Regions from separate parts of the Acetobacterium wieringae genome, predicted to be linked through region 1. Evidence: riboswitches for the same ligand, from Rfam matches in the RefSeq annotation. Region 1 holds a riboswitch; each other region holds the start of a gene.
What was found. A riboswitch is a leader RNA that binds a small molecule or an ion and turns the genes downstream of it on or off. The one in region 1 is predicted to bind cyclic di-GMP.
Positions count from the first base shown of each region.

Region 2: it holds a riboswitch for cyclic di-GMP, as region 1 does, so the genes downstream of both, CHL1_RS16395 (S8 family peptidase) here and CHL1_RS08950 (prepilin peptidase) in region 1, are expected to answer to the same signal.
Region 3: it holds a riboswitch for cyclic di-GMP, as region 1 does, so the genes downstream of both, CHL1_RS05450 (putative bifunctional diguanylate cyclase/phosphodiesterase) here and CHL1_RS08950 (prepilin peptidase) in region 1, are expected to answer to the same signal.
Region 4: it holds a riboswitch for cyclic di-GMP, as region 1 does, so the genes downstream of both, CHL1_RS10235 (glycoside hydrolase family 55 protein) here and CHL1_RS08950 (prepilin peptidase) in region 1, are expected to answer to the same signal.

Region 1 covers NZ_CP097897.1:1,826,001-1,832,041, reverse strand. Annotated here, with positions in the region: gene CHL1_RS08965 (EAL domain-containing protein) at 1-1,112, shown strand, start outside; gene CHL1_RS08960 (DUF3793 family protein) at 1,220-1,777, opposite strand; gene CHL1_RS08955 (DUF2325 domain-containing protein) at 1,774-2,112, opposite strand; cyclic di-GMP riboswitch class I at 2,598-2,682, shown strand; cyclic di-GMP riboswitch class I at 2,762-2,846, shown strand; gene CHL1_RS08950 (prepilin peptidase) at 2,926-3,480, shown strand; gene CHL1_RS08945 (Flp family type IVb pilin) at 3,658-3,825, shown strand; gene CHL1_RS08940 (Flp family type IVb pilin) at 3,878-4,045, shown strand; gene CHL1_RS08935 (Flp family type IVb pilin) at 4,106-4,273, shown strand; gene CHL1_RS08930 (Flp family type IVb pilin) at 4,330-4,497, shown strand; gene CHL1_RS08925 (TadE/TadG family type IV pilus assembly protein) at 4,671-5,081, shown strand; gene CHL1_RS08920 (pilus assembly protein TadG-related protein) at 5,162-6,041, shown strand, end outside.
Region 2 covers NZ_CP097897.1:3,331,092-3,337,132, forward strand. Annotated here, with positions in the region: gene CHL1_RS16385 (hypothetical protein) at 1-2,126, shown strand, start outside; gene CHL1_RS16390 (YdcF family protein) at 2,567-3,187, shown strand; cyclic di-GMP riboswitch class I at 3,261-3,343, shown strand; cyclic di-GMP riboswitch class I at 3,418-3,500, shown strand; cyclic di-GMP riboswitch class I at 3,573-3,655, shown strand; cyclic di-GMP riboswitch class I at 3,718-3,800, shown strand; gene CHL1_RS16395 (S8 family peptidase) at 4,010-5,056, shown strand; gene CHL1_RS16400 (VanZ family protein) at 5,194-5,745, opposite strand; gene CHL1_RS16405 (IS3 family transposase) at 5,822-6,041, opposite strand, start outside.
Region 3 covers NZ_CP097897.1:1,102,658-1,108,698, forward strand. Annotated here, with positions in the region: gene clpB (ATP-dependent chaperone ClpB) at 1-139, shown strand, start outside; gene CHL1_RS05435 (glycerol dehydrogenase) at 378-1,475, shown strand; gene CHL1_RS05440 (aldo/keto reductase) at 1,564-2,583, opposite strand; gene CHL1_RS05445 (glucose-6-phosphate isomerase) at 2,781-4,118, shown strand; cyclic di-GMP riboswitch class I at 4,308-4,383, shown strand; gene CHL1_RS05450 (putative bifunctional diguanylate cyclase/phosphodiesterase) at 4,476-5,915, shown strand; gene CHL1_RS05455 (LiaF domain-containing protein) at 5,957-6,041, opposite strand, start outside.
Region 4 covers NZ_CP097897.1:2,108,350-2,114,390, reverse strand. Annotated here, with positions in the region: gene CHL1_RS10255 (lipopolysaccharide biosynthesis protein) at 1-1,009, shown strand, start outside; gene CHL1_RS10250 (WbqC family protein) at 1,011-1,721, shown strand; gene CHL1_RS18355 (hypothetical protein) at 1,764-1,892, shown strand; gene CHL1_RS10245 (WbqC family protein) at 1,911-2,630, shown strand; gene aat (leucyl/phenylalanyl-tRNA--protein transferase) at 2,653-3,516, opposite strand; cyclic di-GMP riboswitch class I at 3,990-4,065, shown strand; cyclic di-GMP riboswitch class I at 4,130-4,205, shown strand; cyclic di-GMP riboswitch class I at 4,239-4,313, shown strand; gene CHL1_RS10235 (glycoside hydrolase family 55 protein) at 4,326-5,936, shown strand.

The sequences.
Region 1 (6,041 bases):
AAATGATTGCTCATCGACTCAGTGACCTTTCCAATGAAAAGACGTTTGTTTCCCGTTTTGGCGGAGATGAGTTCCTGATTTTAATAAAAAATGTTAATGGAACGCAAGAAGTTGAAAATTTCGCTCAAATTATAAAAGCAGCCTTTGACAAAGCATTTGTACTCAACGGCAAAGCCAATAATATCAATATCAGTATGGGATTAACCTGTTTTCCGGAAGACAGTTGTGATATCAATCAAATTATAATGAATGCTGATACAGCGATGTATCATGTTAAACATAGCGGCAAAAACAACTACATCTTTTATTACTCTGAAATGAAAGATATTATTAATACCCGAATCGAAATAGAAGCAATTATTCGAGAAGCCTTAGAAACGGATGGTTTCAAACTTCTGTATCAGCCACAAGTCGATTTGTGTTCAGCTCAAATCCATGGGTTCGAAGCATTATTGCGATTTAAAGATCATAATATCCGACCAGATCAATTTATTCCAGTTGCAGAAGATACGGGTCTAATTATCAATATCGGTCGTTGGGTTGCTAAAACGGCTATTGAACAATTTGCTAAATGGCGAGATATGGGGCTCGGAGAAAAAATAATTGCGATTAATTATTCCAGTAAACAATTGAAGGATAGAGATTTTATCGCGTATCTGGGGCAACTCATAAGGACTCATGCAGTTAAACCAGAAATGATTGAAATTGAAATTACAGAAAGCATTCTGCTGGAGAATGATAATGAAACGATGTTTTTTTTACAGGGATTAAAAGATGCTGGTTTCAAAATCGCCCTGGATGACTTTGGTACCGGCTATTCATCTCTGAATTATCTGACATATATACCAGTTGATAAGGTTAAGTTGGATAAATCCATCAATGATAAGTTTCTAAACCTCAAAAACAATCAGGTCATGGATAGTCTAATTTCATTGGCACATAGTCTAAAGCTAGAAATCACCGCAGAGGGGATTGAAGATTGGGATCAATATTGGCAATTAAAGCGTGGCGGTTGCAACTATATTCAGGGCTATCTTTTCAGTAAACCGCTGGATTCAGCAGCGATAGAAAATATTTTTAATCATATCTTTGAAATAACTGATGAAAATTAAACCCATAAATCATTGATAAAAACAAAATTATTTAAGAAGGCCATCCATTTTTGCCAATAGCAAATGGATGGCCTTTGACAGAGCAATTACAACAGTCAAATTTTTAGTTAGGCAGCAACAGTCAATCTCCTAAGTGATGACCCACTGAGCAATCGTCGATAGTAAGCTTGCGTACATTTTTTATATTTGTTGAAAAGTTTGATTGCTTCGTTTTCATTGCAATATACTTTCCAACAACCACAATATTTACAATTTTTTCCTTCATGCTCGATAAATCCCTGAACATCTTCAAACGGATAACTTAAAAACAAGCCAATCTCGTGGGGAAATTCGCTGGAATCTTGAATCCGCTTGGATAAAAATTCCAGACAAGATTTCAAATCCTCGGTACGATAACCAATGTCCTGAAGAAAGCTGTCCACCCGCGGACATGAAAAGTCTTTGAGCAGTCGACTTTGACGATAAACATAGATTAAAACCCGACTGGCATTTATCCTCAGTACCTCCAGATAAACCCCACGAGCATTCAACGTATTATTACACTGCTCCAGCTGCTCTGCGAGTTGGCAATAGCTGGTAAATGGATAACTGAATAAATTACCAGTTTTCATTCCGGCTAATGTAGGCGAACAGTGGCGTATCAATTCTCTCTCGAACTTGTTCATGACGACATCTTCCGGGTATGCGATTTTAAAACACAGCCATCGCAATTCTTACATTGAGCACAATGCTCCTCCAGAATGTTTCGTAATGCAGCCAAACTGCTGCTATGTGACCGTGCCAGGGGCAAATTTAGTCTTTTTGCCTCATCGGTCGCACAGTTTACCATTTTATGCGAAACCGTCCCAGTAAATAATACAATCAAATCTGGGACGCCGATTTTTTTTTTCATTGCACCCTGCATTTGGGTGAAAACCTTAGCCCGACAATCATATTCTTTGCATAAATCTTTATATTGATAAATCATGCGATCATTTCCGCCAATAATAACAATGCTCATTTGGTGCCCTCCATCCCCATGTGTTAGTTATAACTAACTGATTATAACTTATCACAATTCGGAGCAGCTGTCAATTATTTTTAAACATTTATTAAGGAATTATTATTGGTTTTTATGGCTGACTACAAAGCTCATATTTAAATATTATACCGCATAAATCAACATACAGTATTTTAAGCATTGACTTTATATTGATTAACAGTTTTCGCGAAATAACATTGATCATCAAAAAAACGGCTGCAACATTAGATTATTATAATACAATTGATGATTGATAATAATATCACAAAATTGCACAACAATATTAATCAAAAGTCGAGTGATGCACAAGAAACATCGGCGCATATAATGAATATCTTATATTTAATGTCAGTAGTAATCTATAGTATTTTGAGCAAAATATTACTGCTGCAAATATAATAAAAAAAATAATTCGCAAAATATTCACTTGACAATTGATAATATATGCCTTATCATGATGCCAATAGAATATTTAGCAAACTTATCGAAAGGTAAGGACGCAAAGCTTTAGGGTCTAAGTAATTATTTATATGACAGCCAGTTGCACAACCACATTTTTTAATGATGATTATAATGCAACGTGTCAATGCGTTGTTTTTTTATTCTATACGATTCAGTTGTTGGTCAATTTAATATTTGGCAAACTTATCGAAAGGTAAGGACGCAAAGCTATAGGGTCTAAATAAGTATTTATATGACAGCCAGTTGCAGATTATAGGTGTATTTAATTCGCCTTAATTGCAACGAGTAAATCGTTGCTTTTTTATTGCAAAAAACGAATGGAGGATACTGATGGATCAATTACTGATAACTGCAGAAGTTTTTATAATTGGAGCAGTGACGGGAGTATTAATGAAAAAAACGACTGATTATTTAGTCAGACAGCGAGTCAAGACCTTGACCAACCATCAGTTATCCGGTAGTGTTACAGATACAATATTTTGGGCGATGCTTAACGCAACCATCTGGTTAGTCTTTGTAAAACTCAACGGACTTGAACCAAAAACATTGGAATGTATGTTGCTCTTTTCAATCTGTGTCATTCTTTCTGCTGTAGACATCAGCATTAAAAAAATCCCCAATGAGCTGGTATTAATGACGATATTCGTGGGCGGTGCCTTCATCATTACCGGGCAACCGATTGCCAGTATTGGAATGAATATCTTTGGTTTAGTAATTGGTTTTATTATATTCTTTTTACCAGCAATAATTGGAAAGGGCGCTGGTTGGGGAGACGTAAAATATGCCTGCTGCGGTTGGTTTTTGTTTGGGTGTTTATGGAATAATTTCTGCGATTATGATAATGACTTTTTTTCTGATGATCTATACAGCATACCTGATCATTAGACGAAAAGGTAATTTGAAATCAAAGGTCGCCCTGGGACCATTTATGGCTTCCAGTTTTGTATCCGTATTAATTTTAAATCTTATCAACACAAATCATCTGATAGATTTTGGAATGTTGTTTTAAAGCAAGTTTACTTGGTAACGATTACGAAAAATTTTTAAAAGGGAGAAGAAAAAATGAAAAAAGGATTATCACGCATGATCAGAGAAGAAGATGGACAGGGCATGGTTGAATATGGCTTAATTATCGCAGGGATTGCATTGGCTGCCATTGCCGCCATTTGGCTGCTGGGGCCGCAAATCGGGCAAATGTTTACAGATATCGGCACTCAGTTAGCAGCATAATGATTCTAATTAGTTTGACTAACAAATATAAAATATTGAAGGAGAAACTGAAATGAGAAATCAATTGATGCACATGATCAGAGAAGAAGACGGACAGGGTATGGTTGAGTATGGCTTGATTATTGCCGGGATTGCATTGGCTGCCATTGCCGCCATTTGGCTGCTGGGGCCGCAAATCAGTCAATTCTTTACGGATATCGGCACGCAGATGGCTGCATAATGAAGTAGACTGTTCAAGAAATTAAGCACGATTTAAAAAAATTTAAAGGAGAAGAAAGAAATGAAAAACGGATTGTCACGCATGATCAGAGAAGAAGATGGACAGGGTATGGTTGAGTACGGTTTGATTATTGCCGGGATTGCATTGGCTGCCATTGCTGCCATCTGGTTACTGGGTCCACAAATTGGTCAGTTCTTTACCGATATCGGTACTCAATTAGCGGCTTAAACGATAATAGATCAATAGAAATTTATCGAAGATACTAAATAAAAGGAGAAAATAAAATGAAAAACGGATTATCACACATGATTAGAGAAGAAGATGGACAGGGTATGGTTGAGTATGGTTTGATTATTGCCGGGATTGCATTGGCTGCCATTGCTGCCATCTGGTTACTGGGCCCTCAAATTGGTCAATTCTTTACGGATATCGGAACCCAATTAGCAGCATAAAGCCTACAGGTAGTTATTGTGTTTACTGTGAAGAAACCAGTGGCATATTGGCAACGTCAAAGTGGAGATTTCTGCCGGACGTAATCAATATGCCTTTTTTAGTCGGTTAAACGATCTGCTCCAGTTACAGTTAAATAAATCAGATCTTCAGGATGAATGATCAGGGAGGAAAAATGTTTGCAAACATAATCAAACGGTTTAAAAAAGAAGACGGGCAAGCAATTGTTGAGCTTGCGATCACCCTGCCAATTTTGATTATGATTTTGTGCGCAATCATCGATTTTGGTTGGCTGTTTATGAATCAGAACAGTATTGATTATGCCGCAAGAGAAGGCGCACGCTATGCAATCGTACATTCTACTAGTAAAGTGGCGATAGAAGAGCATATTCGGATAATTGCTCCTGAGAACATTGCCGACACTGTAGACATCAGCATCACGTTTACAAATGCATCAAACCCCCGTCTTGGTGATGTAATTATCGTTATCAGTGATGATGTGAATATTTTGACCCCGATTGTTGGCGTCTTTGTTCAGGGTGAAACGATGAATCTTTCTTCATCCTGTACCATGAAGGTGGAATAAATGAGACGGATAATTAACTTATTAAAAAAATTCCCTTTAAGCGGATAAAAAAATCCGAACAAGGTGATGCGTTGATTATTGTGGCTGTTTCGATGGTATTTATCATGGGAATGCTGGCATTAGTTATTGATCTGGGGTTGGCGTTTTTAAGTACCGGAGAACAGCAAAAAGCTGCGGATGCAGCCGTATACTCATCGGGACGGTTGTTGCCGGTTCCAATCGGCAATACGGCAAAAGTAAATCAGATCAAAAACAGTGCCATCAATTATGCCAGTCTGAACGGATTTGAAGACCTGACTCAGGATGATGTTATTCTGGGGAAGGTCAGAAATGGCCAATACACTGAGATAAAAGTAATTGTTGATAATTCCGTACCGATGTACTTTGCTAAAATATTTGGGATTGATTATTTGGATCTTTCCAGAAGTGCGGTGGCAAAACTATCACCGATCAATCGAACGACAGGAGTTGTTCCCATTGGCTTGACTAAAGAAGAAATTGAATCCCGAATTGCCAACAACAATTTAACGCATGTGACGCTAAAATATGGGGTTCATGGCGGATCAACATCTTTCTTTGGAGCCCTCGATCTGGATGGACAAGGCGGCGGTGCCAGTGATTATCGAATCTGGATTTCTCAGGGTTATGCCGGAGAAATCAGCGTCGGTGATATCCTTCTGGAAGAAAGTGGCAACATGGTGGGACCGACTTATCAAGGGTTTGATGAACGATACAATGCCTGTACCCATTTTGGAGCTCAAGTTGGCGGTTCCGGTTGTACCGCCGAAGATTTCGAGCCATCTTGCCCGAGAATTGTAAAAGTACCTGTTTATTCTTTTGGTACCGACAAAAAAACCGTAGTTGTCGAAGGGTTTGCTGCATTTTTACTGGAAAATCAGACTAATGATGGCTACATCACCGGCTCCTTTTTAAATATGGTATCAAATGGTGCCTCTTCAG
Region 2 (6,041 bases), 1.5 Mb from region 1:
AAACACTGGATGGCTATTATGCTGATGCGATGATTTATCTGGACAGAGCCCTCGGGGAAAATGAAACAGTAACCATCACGGCTTTTTCCCGAGAAATTGTCATCTCCAAAGCATCCCCGGCAGAAGACAGCTATAAACAATCCTATCGATTGTCAAAACTTCTGGAACTTGAATTGGGTGATGCCAATCTGGCGGCAAAGCAGACGGGCTCATTTGAGGTTGCCATCATCGAAAATACCCTTGAAAAACAGCTCACTGTATCAGCCGACGCCATTCTCGTAAAGAATAATACGGTTGAATCTTTAAATAACAGTATCGGCATGACAATTACCCCACCCAGTTTTACATCCTATGAAAACTCCGTAATGATCAATTCAGACAATACTGAAAGCTTTACCATTAGCCATCAAGGGGGCTTGTCTCCGGATGATGCCAAAAATCTGGCTGGTCTTTACGGCGATACGGTGATTATGTTCCAACGAACCATGCAATTTGGTGAGTCAATCAAGATTAGTGCTTACGGCAAAGAAGCTGTCATCACCAGTACGACACTTAGAAAATGGTCTGATTCCCGTATTGGTTTAACTGAATTATTGGGTATTGCCCCTGATCAGGCGCCGCTGGCCACATCACAAGGAAATGACATCAAAATCAGTTTTTCTGAAGCAAACCTAAAATCACCAATGAGTGTTTCGGCCTTTAATGGCCTGATTAAAGCCGATGGTACCTGGTTGTACCGTGCCAGTAGTGGGATTGGTTTTAATATTTGTCCACCATTTATGGAGGCCTACACCAACAATATCAACCTGGAAAGTGATGCAAATAAAATCTCGGTCACTTACCTGGATAAATTGACTCAAAACGATAAACTGGCACTCGACGGCTATTATTCCGACGCGATGATTAACCTGAGTCGACCACTGGTTGACGATGAAGCCGTAACCATCAATGCTTTTGGAAGCCCTGTAACCGTAGACCGATCAAAAATTACCGATAACAACGGCACCCAAATCAGATTGTCTGACTTGCTGGGTCTCACCCTTGGTGCAAATCAATTGGCGGCTAATCAAACCGGCGGATTTGAAATTAGCGTAACCAACAATAGCCTGAAATCGAATTTAACGATTACCGCTGAGGCTATTCTTACAAAGAATGATGACCTTCATTATATGAAAAAATATGCCACCCTTGAACTTCAATCTGAGATTTTTGAAACCGCCGTTGCTGCTTATAGCAAGTCATTGTCGGTAACCACTGTGGACAATCAATTTAAAGTTACTTATGAGGGAAATCTAAGCGAAGTTGATAAGGCTGGTCTCAATGGTTTTTATGCGAATGCCTTTATTTATCTGAACCGTTCATTGGTTGCCGGGGAAGAGGTCACTGTTAACGCTTTTGGTCAAAACTTGACCGTCAACAGCAGCATGATCAAAGAATCCGAAGGTAATCGAATCAGACTGTCTCAACTGCTGGGCCTAACTCTCGGTGAGGATCAGTTAGCAGCTAATCAAAAAGGAGGATTTGACATCACGGTTACCGACAAAAGCCTGAAATCAGAACTTATCGTAACCGCAGAAAGCATCCTGGTGAAAGGCGATGAGATTCGGGGTCTCCAGGAAAAAATGGTTTCAATGCTTATCAACTCACAGGCTTTTGAAAATGCTGTTGCCTCATATACGGAATCCATCAAAGTGGAGGCCGCCGATACCACTTTCAAAGTCTCTTATGCCGGAAATTTAAGTGAAGCCGACAAAAACGGCTTGAACGGTTATTACGCCAACGCCTGGATTTGTTTATCACGACCTTTACAAACGGGTGAAGAAATCCTTGTACATGCCTTTGATCGAGACATTCCGGTAAACTGCAGCACCTTTATCGATGAAACCGGGCAATACATTAATTTGTCGAACCTGCTTGGCATCAATCTGGATGACGCCCAATTGGCGGCAAATCAGCAAGGAACCTTTGAAATCAAAGTGACTGATCAAAGCCTGAAATCGGAGGTATCGATTAGCGCTTTTGCCTGCCTGACAAAAGGTGATGCCCGGCGCATGCTTGCCGGCTCACAAACTGCGGCAGCCATCACTTTAGGTGCCAGCCAATCACCTGCAATTATTGAACCATAACTAAGCAACCTATAATAACAGCAAAAGAGTCGGTTATTCTAACAGAATCTCGACTCTTTTTTTTATAGGCATTCTCTCCGTTGGCAGAGTTGATCATAAACCGTCTTCCCCTGCTAATGCTTCATCTAACACAAACCGTTTCGATCGCAAATTTCTTTTTGCATCTTTTACGCTTTTTTGTCCGCCATCCCGAACAAATTCGCGCCTTTACTATTTTAGCCGTTTTGATATTTTTTGCCACTACTTTTTGTCGCCACTGCAAAAAAACCTTGGTATAACACTTTTTGATCCACAAACCCAGCGAATCGGCCGATTTTAATTGCTCTGACTAACTGGTTGTATTATACTAATCTTATAATCGTTTTAGTCAGTCTTTTTGCCACATCAAAGCACTTCATATAGAAAACAGTTGTTTTTTTAGCGATTGAAAGGATGAACCGATGACAAACTTCAGAAAAATTTTTAAGTTTATTTTAAAGGGACTTTATTTTGCTCAGCTGCTTATTTTTTTTGCTGCTGTTGTACTGGGTATTTACCTTTTTGTCGACACTGACCATGTTGTTGAAGCGTTTGCCAAATATCTGGTGGTTGAAAAAAACATTCAGCCCGCCGATGTGATCATCGTCACCAGCGGTGAAGAAGATACCCTGCGAATCGCCGAGGGTATCCGGCTTTTTCAAGAAGGCTATAGCAACTTTATCATCTTTTCCGGATATTCTAAAGATAACCCGATGATTCAAAAGGCCATGACTGCCGCTGGCCTCCCTGATACGTGCTACACCATTGATGATAAAGCAACATCAACCATCGAAAACGCCACCTGCCAGCAGGCCTATGTTAACGAACACCAGGTTCAGTCAATGCTGGTTGTTTTTTCGCCACCCCAATCAAGAAGAGGGCTGTTGGCCTTTCGCCACACCTTTAACGATCTACCCGTCTATGTCAGCTACTCCGACCGCTCCAGCTACCAACCGGATGCGCTTTTTAGCAGTAAGGAAACCCGGGAAATGTTCACTGCACAGGCACCCAAGTTTGTGTATTATTTCTTCCGATACGTGTAAAGTTCTTATCTCAGATAAAAAAATAAAAAATCACTTGACAAATCGAGGTTGATGCATTAATATTACTTTAATAGAATATTTTTGGCAAACTTATCGAAAGATAGGGACGCAAAGCTTTAGGGGCCTAACCGTATGGAAAGCCAGCCAGTTGCAAAATGCATTTAAAAGATGATCTTATAGCAACGTGCCTGTGCGTTGCTTTTTTTATTCTGAATTATTCTTTTCTAAGATTTAATATTTGGCAAACTTGTCGAAAGATAAGGACGCAAAGCTTTAGGGGCCTAACCGTATGGAAAGCCAGCCAGTTGCGATCAATCATAAGATGATCTTATAAGCAACGTGTCTGCGCGTTGCTTTTTTTATTTCAAACTGTTCTTTCTTAAGATTCAATATTGGGCAAACTCATCGAAAGATGAGGACGCAAAGCTTTAGGGGCCTAACCGTATGGAAAGCCAGCCAGCTGCATTAAGACCGTACAAAAAATGTGCGACGTGCTGATGCGTTGCACATTTTTTTATTGAAACTAAAAATTTAATATTTGGCAAACTCACCGAAAAGTGAGGACGCAAAACTTTAGGGCCTAAGTAGTTTTATATGGCAGCCAGTTGCAAACCAGTCTTTATTTTGAGGACATTCTGAGCAACGTGGCAAACGTTGCTTTTTTTTATTTAAAGCAAACGGTTAAAAAAGACAAAATGAATGTGACTGCTTTTCGTGATTTAGTCACCAAACATACGTGATTTGGTTACAGATAATTAGAACGATTCTAAATAAAATAGTATCAAGAAACGTTGATCTATTGATCTGAAAGGGGAAAATAAAATGAAAGCAATTAAGAAATTAACAAGTATACTAATTAGCGCCACATTTATTCTGAGCAATCTTTCAACCGGTTTAGTTTATGCCGCAAATAACGATAAATATCCGAACGACCCTTACCTGGGTACTTCCTGGCAGTATGCTAAGGCCGGAATTGATAAAACCTGGAACGCCGTTGATACCGAGAACGAAATTGTCGTAGCTGTTCTGGACACCGGATTGGATGTCAATCTGGCTGATTTAGAAGGTCGGATCACAAACGGCTATGATTTTATAAACGACACTTCCAATATGACTGATACCCAAGGACATGGCACGATGGTGAGCAGCACCATCGCCGCAGTGGCTGATAACGGAATCGGAATTGCCGGAGCAGCCGGACTGGCCAATGTCAAAATTGCCCCTTATCGTATTGGTGATAAAAGCCTTAATAACAATGCAATCACAGCAGCCATTATGGATGCTGCAAACCGGGAAGACATTCGCATTATCAATTTAAGCGTTGGTTCCTACGAATATAACCAGAGTCATGCCGATGCAATTGCCTACGCCATCAGCAAGGGCAAGATCATCATTGCCGCAGCCGGAAATCATGGTGCCGAACAGGAAGGCGACGATCCTTACTATTATCCAGCATCTTATCCCGGGGTTATCTCAGTCGGTTCGATTGGTTTAAACGGAAAAGTTGCCTCTTTTTCGCAGTATAATGACGAGGTCGATTTATATGCACCCGGCGAAAGCCTGGTTGTGCTGCAACCTAACAACAGCTCCGGCTGGCAGGATGGAACATCTTTTTCAGCAGGGATTGTATCCGGTATTAGTGCCACTTTACTGGCTCAGGATCCTTCCTTGACACCAGCTGAAGTTGAAGCTCTCCTACGAGATACCGCACAAAGTTTAAGTGAAACCGACCAAGTATACGGTTCTGGTTTGGTACAGGGAGATAAAGCACTGGAAGCATTGAAGAGTCAAACCCCTTCGGAACAGGCTCAAGAACCGACTAATCTAGCAATGAGCCTAGGAAGTTTTTTAACAATGAGTTTTAGATAGAGCTATCATTCTTTGAAAAATTGGTTTGTGTAGATTATTAGGGAGCGTTTCAAGTTTTGTGTATTTGCGAAAAACTGATGCATCATAGAAAATTTATTTAAGAGACAATGGCTTTGAAACACTCCCCTACCTTTTTATCAAAGCATCGCAACGACCATCACCAAGACCACTCCGAACATTGGCAAAAAGTATTGGTGTACTTCCCCAAAATGCTTACCTTTGAGAAAGAGATAAATCCCATATCCTAGAAGCATTCCGATCATATTGTGAAAAATATCATCCCACTCTAGCAATCCTGTTTTAGTAAAAAACTGGAGAAATTCGACGGTTAGTGATACAATTAAACCAAATTGAAGCACCGTATTTCTTTTTTTCGTCTCATCCTCGTGCAAAATGTTTTCATACGCCCAAGGCACGAGTATTCCAACAGGTATGAACATCAGACAATTCAACAGCACTTCAAAAACGATTCTCAATTCATGAGTCAATACGATATGTTGATATGACCAAAATGGCATCACGTTAATGTCATAGCCATTTTTTCCGGTTCTCCCCAAAAACGCGTATACAAAAATCAGATACAAATAGAACCAAAAAGCTGTCCTAGACCACTTTTCCCGGGTTGTCCACTTTTCTCTATTGATGATTAGCAAAGAAATTAGGATCAGCATCACCAGAAATGTGATCACAAACGTCTTCCGGTTGGATAATTGGTCCTATGTCAAGATTTAGTACAAATTAAAATGAGAATTTGACACCCACATTTTAACCTGCTATTTGTAAATTTTCATTTTGTGTTTTAGTAAAAAGTTTTTCAAAATTATTCGGCGACATATAATTACAATGACTGTGGATTCGAGTTGTATTATAAAAGGTTTCCAGATACTCAAAGATCAGCCGGTAAGCATGGTTATAATCAAGGATTTTAAAGCGATTGAGCCATTCACGTTTAATAATGGCATGAAAGGATTCAATGCAGGCATTA
Region 3 (6,041 bases), 720 kb from region 1:
TGGGGCCCGACCGCTGAAACGCTACCTGCAAAAACACATCGAAACCATGGTTGGTAAAGAAATTATCAAGGGCAATGTCCACGAAGGTCAGGCTATTACCATCGATGTCGATCCCAACGGGGAATTCTATATGGCCTAAAGTAAAAGAGATCAACTGACCCGCTTCGGGTTGGTTGGTCTTTTTTTGGTGCAGGATGCTTGATTGAAATAGTTATAGCTGGAAACAAAAAATTACCAATTGCATTAAGAACCGGTTAAAAAAATAAAATCAGACCAGAAATAGTATCAGCGCTGGCCTGTTTTTTTTAGATGATAACGAATTCATAGCTGGAATTATTTGATATAATAATAACGAAAAAAATTTTCGGAGGTAGAAAATGCAAAAGATTATTATGTCTCCCAGCCGTTATGTTCAAGGTGCCGGAGAAGTTGGTAAATTGCCGGAACATGTTGGAAAATTTGGAACATCTGCGCTTGTTTTAATGAGCGGAACCATGATGCGAACCAAAGCGGAGGAATTGAAAGCCAGTTTCGAAGCAGCGGGAATTAAATTCACACCCGAAAAGTTTAACGGTGAGTGTTCAAAGGTTGAAATTGCCCGTCTCCAGGAAATCGTCAAAGCCCAAGGTTGTGATGTGGTTGTTGGTATTGGTGGCGGAAAAACCCTGGATACAGCCAAAGCGACAGCCCATTATGAAAAACTGCCAGTCGTGATTGCACCATCCATTGCTTCCACTGATGCGCCCTGTTCAGCTTTATCCGTTATTTATACTGAAGACGGCGTGTTTGATGAATATCTGGTTCTACCTAAAAACCCTGAGATTGTCGTGATGGATACTGACATCATCAAAGCGGCTCCAGCCCGACTTTTTGTCGCTGGGATGGGAGACGCATTGGCTACCTATTTTGAAGCCCAGGCCACCGTGGATTCCAACGGAACCACCATGTCAGGCGCACATCCGACCAAATCGGCACTGGCTTTGGCAAAATTATGCTATGATATTTTAATTGAAGACGGCTTAAAAGCAAAGCTGGCGGTTGAAGCAGCAAGCTGTACTCCGGCGGTGGAAAATGTTATTGAAGCCAATACCTACCTCAGCGGGGTTGGGTTTGAAAGTGGCGGCCTGGCTGCTTGTCATGCCATACATAACGGTTTAACCGTATTACCGGAGTGCCACCATATGTATCATGGTGAAAAAGTTGCCTTCGGAACCCTGGTTCAATTGGTGATGGAAAACCGCTCCATGGAAGATATTGAAGAAGTGATTGATTTCTGTTTATCTGTTGGCTTGCCAATTACGCTGGGTGAACTCGGGTGCACCGAACCAACCCCGGAAAAAATCATGGCAGTGGCAGTTGCAGCGGCAGATCCTGCCGAAACGATTCATAATATGCCTTTTGATGTCGATGCCGACACCGTATACGCTGCGATTATGGCAGCCGATGCCTTGGGTCGCTTATACCTGTGTGACTAAGAAAGCAAAATATATGAAAATAAAAAAGGTCACAATCTCACCAGTTGGGGGATTGTGGCCTTTTTAACAGCGTTGCGGGATGGAGACACTAGAGCAGCGGGTCAAACAGGTCTCGGGTTTTTTTGAGCATATCCCGGATGGGCAGATCATAGGGACACCGGGGTTCGCATTCGCCGCACTGGATACAGTCTGACGCATTGGCAACAAAGCTGCGATAACGATCCAGGGCCCATTCCTCAAGATCGTAGCGGCGGTAATAACCTTCAACAATAAACTGCATTGGGATGTCAATGCCCTGGGGACAGGGGGCGCAATAACCGCAACGGCGACAGAAGGTTTTTCCCAGTGCCTTGGCATCGGCTTCAAGGGTTTCTCGTTCGTCATCGGTCAGCGGCACAAAATCGTTGCCGACTCGGGTATTTTTTAGAACCTGTTTGACTGAATCCATGCCAGGGATCAATACTGAAATATTGGGATTTTCAGCTACCCAGCGCAGGGCGTAATTAGCGTGGATAAAAGCGCCGCCAGCCAGTGGTTTCATAATAATGACCCCGACATTTTTTGATTTGGCTTTTTCAAAGAGCGGTGCTCCACGGTTTTCGACAATATTATAAGGAAACTGAATGGTCTCAAATTTATCCTCATCCAGAGCACGATCGAGAACTTCATAAGAGTGGGAGGTAATGCCGATATGTTTAATCAGCCCCTGTTTTTTACAGTCGACCAGCGCATCATATCCACCCCCGGGACTCATAATAGTTTCATAATCGGTCATCGTTTTGGCATTATGGAACTGATACAAATCGATGGTATCGGTTTGTAACTCGGCCAGACTGGTTTTAACATCAGCCATTACCTCATCATAGCTGAGTTTTGGGGTTTTTGTAGCCAGGTAAAAATGTTCCCGACCCCATTGTTTCAATGCTTCCCCGATCATTTCTTCACTGTTGGTGTAAGCTCTGGCAGTGTCAATAAAATTAACGCCTTCTTCAATAAGGTTTTCAACAATTTCGTCAACTTCCCATTGGTTACAGCGTTGGATTGGAATGCCACCAAAGCCAATAAGGGATACTTCTAATCCGGTTTGTCCCAGTACTCGCGTTTCCATTTTACACCTCTTCTTTTCTTGGTTTTGCCCATTTTATCATATCAAATCACAAAAGTCATCTGTTATGCGGGAATTGGCTCAAAGATCCGTTGCATTTCAACTTTCTTTCAGGTTGGTAGATGAACATTAATTGACACTCCAATCGCTGATGGTGTAAAATGAAAATATGTTAATAGTTAAGAAAGAAGGTAAGAATTATGAGTATTCGTTTCGATCTCTCTTATGCAAATATAGATTCCAGTGAGTTTGAAAGCCGCTATCAACAGTTGGCTCAAGCCAATGATGACTTGAACAATAAAACTGGAGTGGGCAATGATTTTCTGGGCTGGGTGGACTATCCGATCAAATATGATCAGGATGAATTTGTCCGGATTAAAGAGGCTGCCGAAAAAATTAAAGAGCGTTGCGATGCGTTGGTGGTGATTGGTATCGGTGGTTCCTATTTAGGCGCAAAAGCAGTCATTACAGCCCTGACCAGCCCTTTTTACAATGAAGAACCCCGAGCAGTACGAAAAGCCCCTAAAATATATTTTGCCGGTCAGAATATCAGTGGAAAATATCTGGAAAAGTTGCTGGCACTGCTTGCGGATCAGGATGTCTGTGTCAATGTTATTTCGAAATCCGGGACAACCACGGAACCGGCCATCGCCTTTCGGTTTTTCAAACAGTTTTTGGAAGATAAGTATGGCAAAGCGGGGGCACAGGAGCGGATCTTTGTGACAACGGATGCCGCCCGGGGAGCCTTAAAGTTTATGGCTGATGAAGAAGGCTACGAAACCTTCGTGATTCCCGATGATATTGGCGGTCGTTACTCCGTTTATACCGCCGTCGGTTTGCTGCCCATTGCAGCAGCGGGGATTGATATTGATGCGCTGATGGACGGCGGAAAATCTGGCTATGAGGAGTATAACAAACCGGAGTTTGAAAAAAACCCCTGTTTCCAATATGCATTATATCGGAATGTCCTTTACAGCCGCAGCAAGAATATTGAGATTTTAGTGGATTATGATCCCTCGCTGGAGTATCTGGCGGAGTGGTGGAAACAATTATTTGGCGAAAGTGACGGCAAAGATGGCAAGGGTCTTTTTCCGGCTTCGGCGCATTTTTCCACCGATCTCCATTCGCTGGGGCAGATGATTCAGGATGGTCCCAAAAACCATTTTGAAACCGTAATTGTCATCGAAGAAGATCAATCGGATCTCAAAGTTTTCCGGGACGAAAAGAATCTGGAAGGACTTAACTACCTCACCGGCTGGGAAATCGATGCCGTCAATGAAAAAGCCTTTATGGGCACCCTGCTGGCTCATGTTGATGGCGGAGTCCCCAATGGGATCATCCGACTTAAAAAACTGGATGCCTTCCATATTGGCAAACTGATTTATTTTTTCGAAAAAGCCTGTGGCTTAAATGGTTATTTACTGGGGGTTAATCCTTTTGATCAGCCCGGAGTGGAAGCCTATAAAAAGAATATGTTTGCCTTGCTGCATAAGCCTGGTTATGAAGATCTGACTGCCGAATTGGAAGAACGGCTATAGACAATCACAGCGTCCACAAAAGAATCGGCTATTCTTTGCGATAGTGGCAACGAAAGAATGAAAAATTGAATATTTAGCACACGACAGATCGTTACAATTGTGATACAATATTAAAAAAAATAATACAAATTGTCGATTAACGTTCCTGAAAAAACGCCAAAAAATATGGTTCTTCGGCATAAAAAATACTGAATTACAGGGCAAAACTGTTGTGAAATAGTGACGCAAAGCTAAAGGGACTTTCTTAAGTCAGCCAGTTACTCAAATAGATTTAACGATTTAGGAGGTAATGGTGAAGAAATATGACGAAAAAAAGTTTTTAATTCTCAGCTTTGCGTTGTTTTTTTGGTCATGATGATGGGCTTCATTAATTTTGTGGCTTTAACTCAGGAGTCTTACGAGATAATTCTGGGGACGCTTCTCTATGGTCTGGCGTTTATGGGTCTCTTTGTGATCAGTTTAAGCAGTAATCTTGCCATCGGTACCTTTAAAAAAGAAATCCAGCGGCTTAAGCAGCTCCAGGATTTTGATTTTTTAACGGGTTGCCCCAACTGGATCACGTTTAAAAAGGAGTGTGAACGAATCCTGGACACAGATAATAGCCTTGATTATGCGATGGTTATCTTTGATATCGATAAGTTTAAGGCCATCAATGACTTATACGGGCACCAGACCGGTAATGAAATCCTCACTGCTATCGCAAAAATATTAGAAAAGTATCTCAATGAAGAAGAGCTTTTTGCCCGAATGGCCACCGATAATTTTTGTATTTTAATGAACTATGAGGGCTATGGAGAGTTTTCTCAGAGGCTGGAAAATTTAATTCGCAAAATCAATAGTTACTCTCAGAAATTCATCGTCAGCATCTCTATGGGTATCTATCTGATTGGCGAAACGGAGTTGGATATTAGTGCGCTTAGTGATCGTGCCAATATGGCAAAACGGTCGATCAAAGATAATTCCCAGATTAGCTATGCATTTTATGAAGAATCCATGCGGGTTGCACTGATTCTTGAAAATGAAATTGAAAACCGAATGGAAAAAGCATTGGCAAGTGGCGAATTTGAAGTTTATCTTCAGCCCAAATATCTGTTTTCGGACGAACAGATTATTGGTGCCGAGGCGCTGGTGCGCTGGAATGATCCCGAGCGGGGGATGCTGCCACCCAATGAATTTATTCCCTTGTTTGAAAAAAATGGGTTTGTCAAAAAAATTGATACCTATATGTTTGAAGCGGTGTGCAAGCTACTGGCCAAATGGCAAAAAGAAATGGATCAACTGACCAATATGATTATTTCGGTTAATTTTTCCCGGCTTCATCTGGAAAATATGCTGTTACCGGAAGAATTGCTGGCTATTACCAATCGTTATCAGATCGATCCTAAAATGATCGAAATTGAGCTGACCGAAGGTACGATTTTTAATAATGATGTCCAGATGGTTGAGATTATGAATCATTTAAAAGATTTTGGATTTCATATTTCCATTGATGATTTTGGTCGGGCCTATTCATCTCTCAACACCTTAAAAAACCTACCAGCGGATATTTTAAAATTGGACAAGGCTTTTTTCAGCGAATCGACGGATAATGCCCGGGGAGAGAAGATCATTACCAGTATGTTGAACATGGCCAAGGATCTGGATCTGATTACCGTGGCTGAAGGGGTGGAAACCCGGGAACAGGTGGAGTTTCTTAAAGAGAAGGGGTGCGACATTGCTCAGGGATTTTTCTATGCCAAGCCCATGAATGTGTTTGAATTTGAAGATCTTGTTAAAGAAAAACTGAAATCAGCTTAGGCTGGATTTCAGTTTTTTTAAGTGTTTATCGCAGGCGATGATTATTCTGAAGGATTTTCAAAATTCAGACCACCACAGGTAATGTCGGCAAAAACCGAGAGAGCCACTGAATGATCGGGATCGATA
Region 4 (6,041 bases), 280 kb from region 1:
TTTAGGAGCTGTTGTTGGGTCAGGAACTATCGGCATCGTGATGGCTTACAATGGGTTTGGTGCCTGGGCATTGGTAGCCCAGCAACTTACGAATCAATTGATGGTGGCGGGGATTCTTTGGTTTACAGTAAAATGGCGACCGGGGTTTTTATTTTCTCTGGAAAGCTTGAAAGGCCTTTTTTCATTTGGATGGAAATTATTAGTTTCCGCACTTATTAATATGCTTTATAATAATGTTCAAAGCTTGTTCATCGCAAAAATCTATAATCCGGCGATGCTGGGTTATTTTAATCGGGGTCAGCAATTTCCATCATTGATTGTCTCAAATATAAATGGATCAATCCAATCGGTCATGTTTCCTGCCCTGGCCCTTAAACAGGATAATCGACAGCGAGTCAAGGAAATGGTCAGAAGAGCGATTGTGACCAGTGCCTTTTTTATCTTTCCGATGATGGTTGGATTGGCAGTGATTGCCGAACCACTGGTCACAATTCTCTTGACTGATAAATGGTTACCCTGCGTCCCATTCTTGCAGATTTCCTGTGCAGCATTTGCTTTGTTACCAATTCACACTGCTAATCTCCAGGCAATCAATGCCTTGGGCCGAAGTGATATATTTTTAAAACTGGAGATTATTAAAAATGTTGTCAGCTTAACGATTTTAGGAGTCTCACTCGCATATGGTATCTATGCGATTGCTGCCGGGATGTTTTTTAGCAGCGTCGCCTCATCGTTTATCAATGCCTATCCCAATAAGAAGCTATTGGATTACAGTTATGTACAACAATTGAAGGATGTTATGCCATCGCTGTTATTATCTTTGGCAATGGGTGGGATTATCTATTGTTTTTTATGGCTTAATATGAGTCCTTTAATAACCCTGACACTACAGGTAGGTGTCGGAATCTGTATTTATTTTGGAATAGCAAAATTACTTAAATTTGAATGTCTGACATATCTAATGGTCACCGCAAAGGAGATGTTGGACAATCGAAGGAAGCGTGAATAAGATGATCATTGGAATAATGCAACCCTATTTTTTTCCCTACCTGGGATATTTTAGTTTGTTAAAGCAGGTTGATCGGTTTATTTTGTTTGATACGGTTCAGTTTATTCGGCATGGGTGGATTGAAAGAAACCGAATTTTAAAACCGTGCGAAGGAGTCCAATATATTTGCGTACCGCTGGTAAAAGCTTCACACCTTGCAAAAATAAAAGATGTGTCAATCAGAAATAACGAAGACTGGCGAAATCATATCCTTTGCCAATTGAATCACTATAAAAAAAAAGCCCCCTTCTACAAGGAGACCATGGCGGTGGTCGAAAGAGCTTTGGCGATTAATACGGAAAGTATTACTTATTTAAATCATAATACAATGAACTGTGTTTGTGATTATCTGGGGATCAAAAAAAATATAGAGATTTTTTCACAAATGAACCTGGAAATTGAGCCAGCCAATGAACCGGATGAGTGGGCCCTTAATATCTGCAAAAAATTTGGAAATGTGGAGGAATACTGGAATCCGATTGGAGGGCTTTCATTTTTTAATCCTGAAAAATACGAAAAGTCTGGGATAAAAATACATTTTCACTCGGTGAAGATAAAGCGCTATCCCCAACGCCGTCCGGTATTTGAAGAAAAACTTTCAATCATTGATGTGATGATGTTTAATTCACCAACAGAGATAAACAGAATGCTGGATGACTATTCGTTATTTTAGCTGAGAAATCTGAACCGGGTTTTGGCAATGGAGATCCCTTTGATGAGTGATTATCAACAACACATTTTTAATGAGTGCAAAATGAATGCAAGTCACGCAGGCGCAGAATTGCATGATAATTCTTATCAAATTCTCCCAAATTTCCCGGAAAGTAAAAACGAGTCAAAGTAAAAAAAGCGAGGAATCAAAATGGATGTTTCAATCATGCAACCTTATTTATTTCCTTATATTGGATATTTTCAAATGATTAATTGTTCAGATTATTTTGTGATTGCAGATGATGTGCAGTTTATCAGGAAAGGCTGGATCAACAGAAACCGGATTTTATTAAATGGCGAACCTTTACTGATCACATTACCATTAAATCGAGACAGTTCTTTCCTCGACATCAATAAACGGAACTTTGTAATGCAATCTGACCCAAGGGGAAGGCGTGCATTCCTGAATAAAATTGTGAATTCATACCGGAAAGCTCCGGAATTCAAATTGATTTATCCTTTAATTGAAGTGATTGTGAATTTTAGCAATAATAACGTTGCAGAGTTCCTGACGAATAGTATAAAAGAAATTTGTGTATTTCTGGACATTGAAACAGAAATATTAATTGAATCCTCCTTTTTATTATCACCGGAACTAGATTATCAGGATTCAGTTATTTATGTGTGCAAAGAATTGAAGGCAAAACGTTACATAAATTCGATCGGTGGAATGGATTTATATTCAAAACGTAAATTTGCAGAAAATGGTATTGAACTTAAATTTATTAAAACGAGGGAGACATTAGAATACCGACAATTTTATTATCAGTTTGTGCCAAACTTATCGATCATTGATGTGATGATGTTTAATCCCAGGGATCGAATTAAAGCGATGCTAACAGAATATGACCTGGTTGAAGGCCACAATTAGATCATTGCGACATTAAAAGAATTCAAGATATCGGATCGAGGTTATTTTTTACTAAGTGATTTTTGACGGCTTGGCAAAAGTCCCAGTTTTCAAAAAGCTCTTCCCAGTTATTGATAATTGCAGGAACATTGATGCTTTGGTCTAATCGCTTCAGAAACTCGTCACGCTCGATTGTGACGACGCCCATGCTTTTGAGATGATCGGTTGGCCAGGTTCCGCAATCGATCATCGTACAGTTCAATTCTTCCAGTCGAATGGTCAAGGCGATCATGGCAAATTTCGAAGCGTGGTTAACACGTGTAAACATTGAAGAGATATAAAAATATGAGCCGCATGAGAAGCCAAACAATCCGGCCACCAGATTGCCATCTTGCCAAACCTCGATGGAGTGTTTGTAACCTAAATCATGTAAAGTGCAACACGATTTTTTACGGTCAGGGGTGAGCCAGGTGTACGCTTCTCGGGATTCGGTACAGCCATTGATGACATCATCAAACGCTTTGTCCACGGTCAGGTGAAAATGGTTGTGCTTAATTAAACGCCACATGACTTTTGAAATATGAAGATGCTCAGGAAACAAAACACAACGGATCTCTGAAGTCCACCATAAAATTGGCTGATCAACAAGTGATGATGGGTAAATACCATTTTTGAAAGCAAAAATAATTCGTTCAGGGCTTAGATCGCCGCCAACCGCTAATAATTCGCCAGCAGAACCCATCCGGACGCTCTTGTTCGCAGTTGTATGTGGTGGAAAATATAATTCTTTGGTTAAAAAATATGCTTTGCCTTTATACTGGATATGTTTTATATAAAATGCCTTGAGAGTACCATTGAACAATCGTGCATCCATTTTAATCAGTTGTGATTTGAAATTTTTAAACATAATTTAGCGCCTCCCGATACAAAGTTTCGTGTAAAAAAAGACTGATTGGGTACATTTATTTATTACCCAAAAATGTGATTTATCTGCGTTAAGTTAAAAAAATAAAATGAGTTGCATCACAAACTACCGATTTCTGAAATCAAAAATATCTGACAATTAAGCCATTTTGGCAAGAATAGCAATTGATCCGAAGAGATACCATATCTTGGAACAGAATATTTCTGGCATCAACATATAGCGCATGTGACGGTTTTGAAGCTCTGGCAAAAACAAATTTTAAAAAAGTTAAACAAGGCATTGACTAGTATCCAAAAATGTGATATAGTGAGCCCAAGAAAAGCAAATATTTTAATATTCGAATATTTGCTCAGTTAAGAGATTGTATGTAAGTGCGATTCAAAAAATGGAACGTATAAAACAATACTTAACAAATCAATTTGATTTGGGGAGTTGTTTAAGGTGCCGTTTATTTTCTACGATAAAAGCAAATTTGGTGAAAGTCAGAGACGCAAAGCTAAAGGGCCTGTAAAATGGCAGCCAGCTACCGAAAGGAAGGTAACATACTCAAAAAAAGCGATTACAAAATTTTAATATTGATCGTGGAATCACTTTCCAACGATAAAGGCAAACCTGTTGAAAAATAGGGACGCAAAGCTAAAGGGCCTGTAAAATGGCAGCCAGTTACCGAAAGGGAAGTTTTTTATTTGCAATTCATCGTTATTCAACGAAAAAGGCAAACTAACTGAAAAGTTGGGACGCAAAGCTAAGGGCCTGTAAAATGGCAGCCGGCTACCGAAAGGAATACCATCATGAAAAAAATATCTGTTTTTTTAGTCACATTATTTGTGTTATTTAGTGTTATGCCAATAAATTCGGCATTTGCAGCCAGAGTCAGACCTCCTAAAAAACCTGTCACAGTTACACAACCCGTAGTGACCGAACCCGTGGTGACCGAACCCGTGGTGACCGAACCCGTAGTGACTGAACCCGTAGTGACTGAACCCGTAGTGACTGAACCCGTAGTGACTGAACCCGTAGTGACTGAACCAGTTGTCACACCACCAACAACACCAGTGAATCAGGGAGTCAGTGTCAAAGATTTTGGCGCAAAAGGGGATGGCATCACCAATGATACGGCAGCGATTCAAAATGCCATTAATGATGCCAGCAGTAAAAACGTTACCTTGACAGTTCCGGCAGGAACCTATGTGGTTACCAGTCAACTGGAAGTCAAGAACAATACCAGAATCAGCGGTTATGGTGCCACTTTATATATGGCGCCACAGCCGTCGGCCGTAGCAAATATTTTATGGTCGAATCCGGATGCTTATATCTCAAACGTAACCCTTGAAGGGTTGACATTACAATCCCAGAACACCATCGCTGGAGCCGACTATTATGCCAACAGCATGATCAGCAATGTACAGGGAATGTTTTTCCAGGGCATCAGCAATCTGACGATCAAAGATGTTTCGATGGACAGTATGTATGTGGGCCTGAAAATGGGACAATCCGGAAGCAGCCGCAACCAGGGAGTCACCGTCAGCAATCTTAAAATTGATAAAACCGGGATGCCCATTCAGATTTCCGGAACTAACAACTTAACCATGACCGACAGTATTCTTAACGCCAATGATGGCGGAACAAAATGGCTTCATGCAGCTTATATTCGCGGCGATAACAGCAATTTCCTGTTTCGAAACGTCGAGTTCAATAATGCCCCTGGTGGCGGTATTGCTGTAGCTGGTAATGAAAAATTCCCAACCCCACCGGATCACATCGTCTTTGAAAATTGTCGTGTCAAGAACAGCGTTGTCGGGATGCACATCAATACTGGTGCCAATAACGTCACAGTTAAAGGCTTAACCATCACTGGCAGCGGTCTGGGATTCAAAATTGCTGATGCCAACAGCTTAACCATCAGCGATGTCAACATCAGTGGTGCCAAGCCAACAACCACCGATATTGGCGCATTCAGCATCGGCAACAGCTATCAGGCAAGTATTAGCAATGTTACCGTTGACTCAACCGGGATGGCCGGTGCACTGTACTGGTTTATCGGAGAAGTGAAGGATACCACGATCTCTGGAATGAACGTTACAAATGTCAATAAAATTCCGTTAATCAGTGCCAGCAGCACTTCCAAGACAACCAATGTCGTGGTTGAAAACTCCAGCTTCCAGTACAGCAGTATCGACAAATACGGTATCGGATTCAGAGGTGTGGGATCACAGGCCGTGCTGCGAAACAATACCTTTACCAATAGCGGCGCATCCTACTCTTACCTGATTTATAATCCCGAAGGAACCCAGATTCAAGTATCTGATAATTCTTACAGCGGATTCCAGCGACTGAATTCCAGCTCTGATTTTTCCGTGGCTACCAATAATTTTAATCTGCTGACAGCAAAGGTTGATTAAGAGAACCAGTGTGCTAAGTTATTATATCGTGAATAATCTGAGAATAATTCAATAAAGCAATTTCTCCTAAAGCCTTGCTCTTTTGAACAAGGCTTTATTTTATCG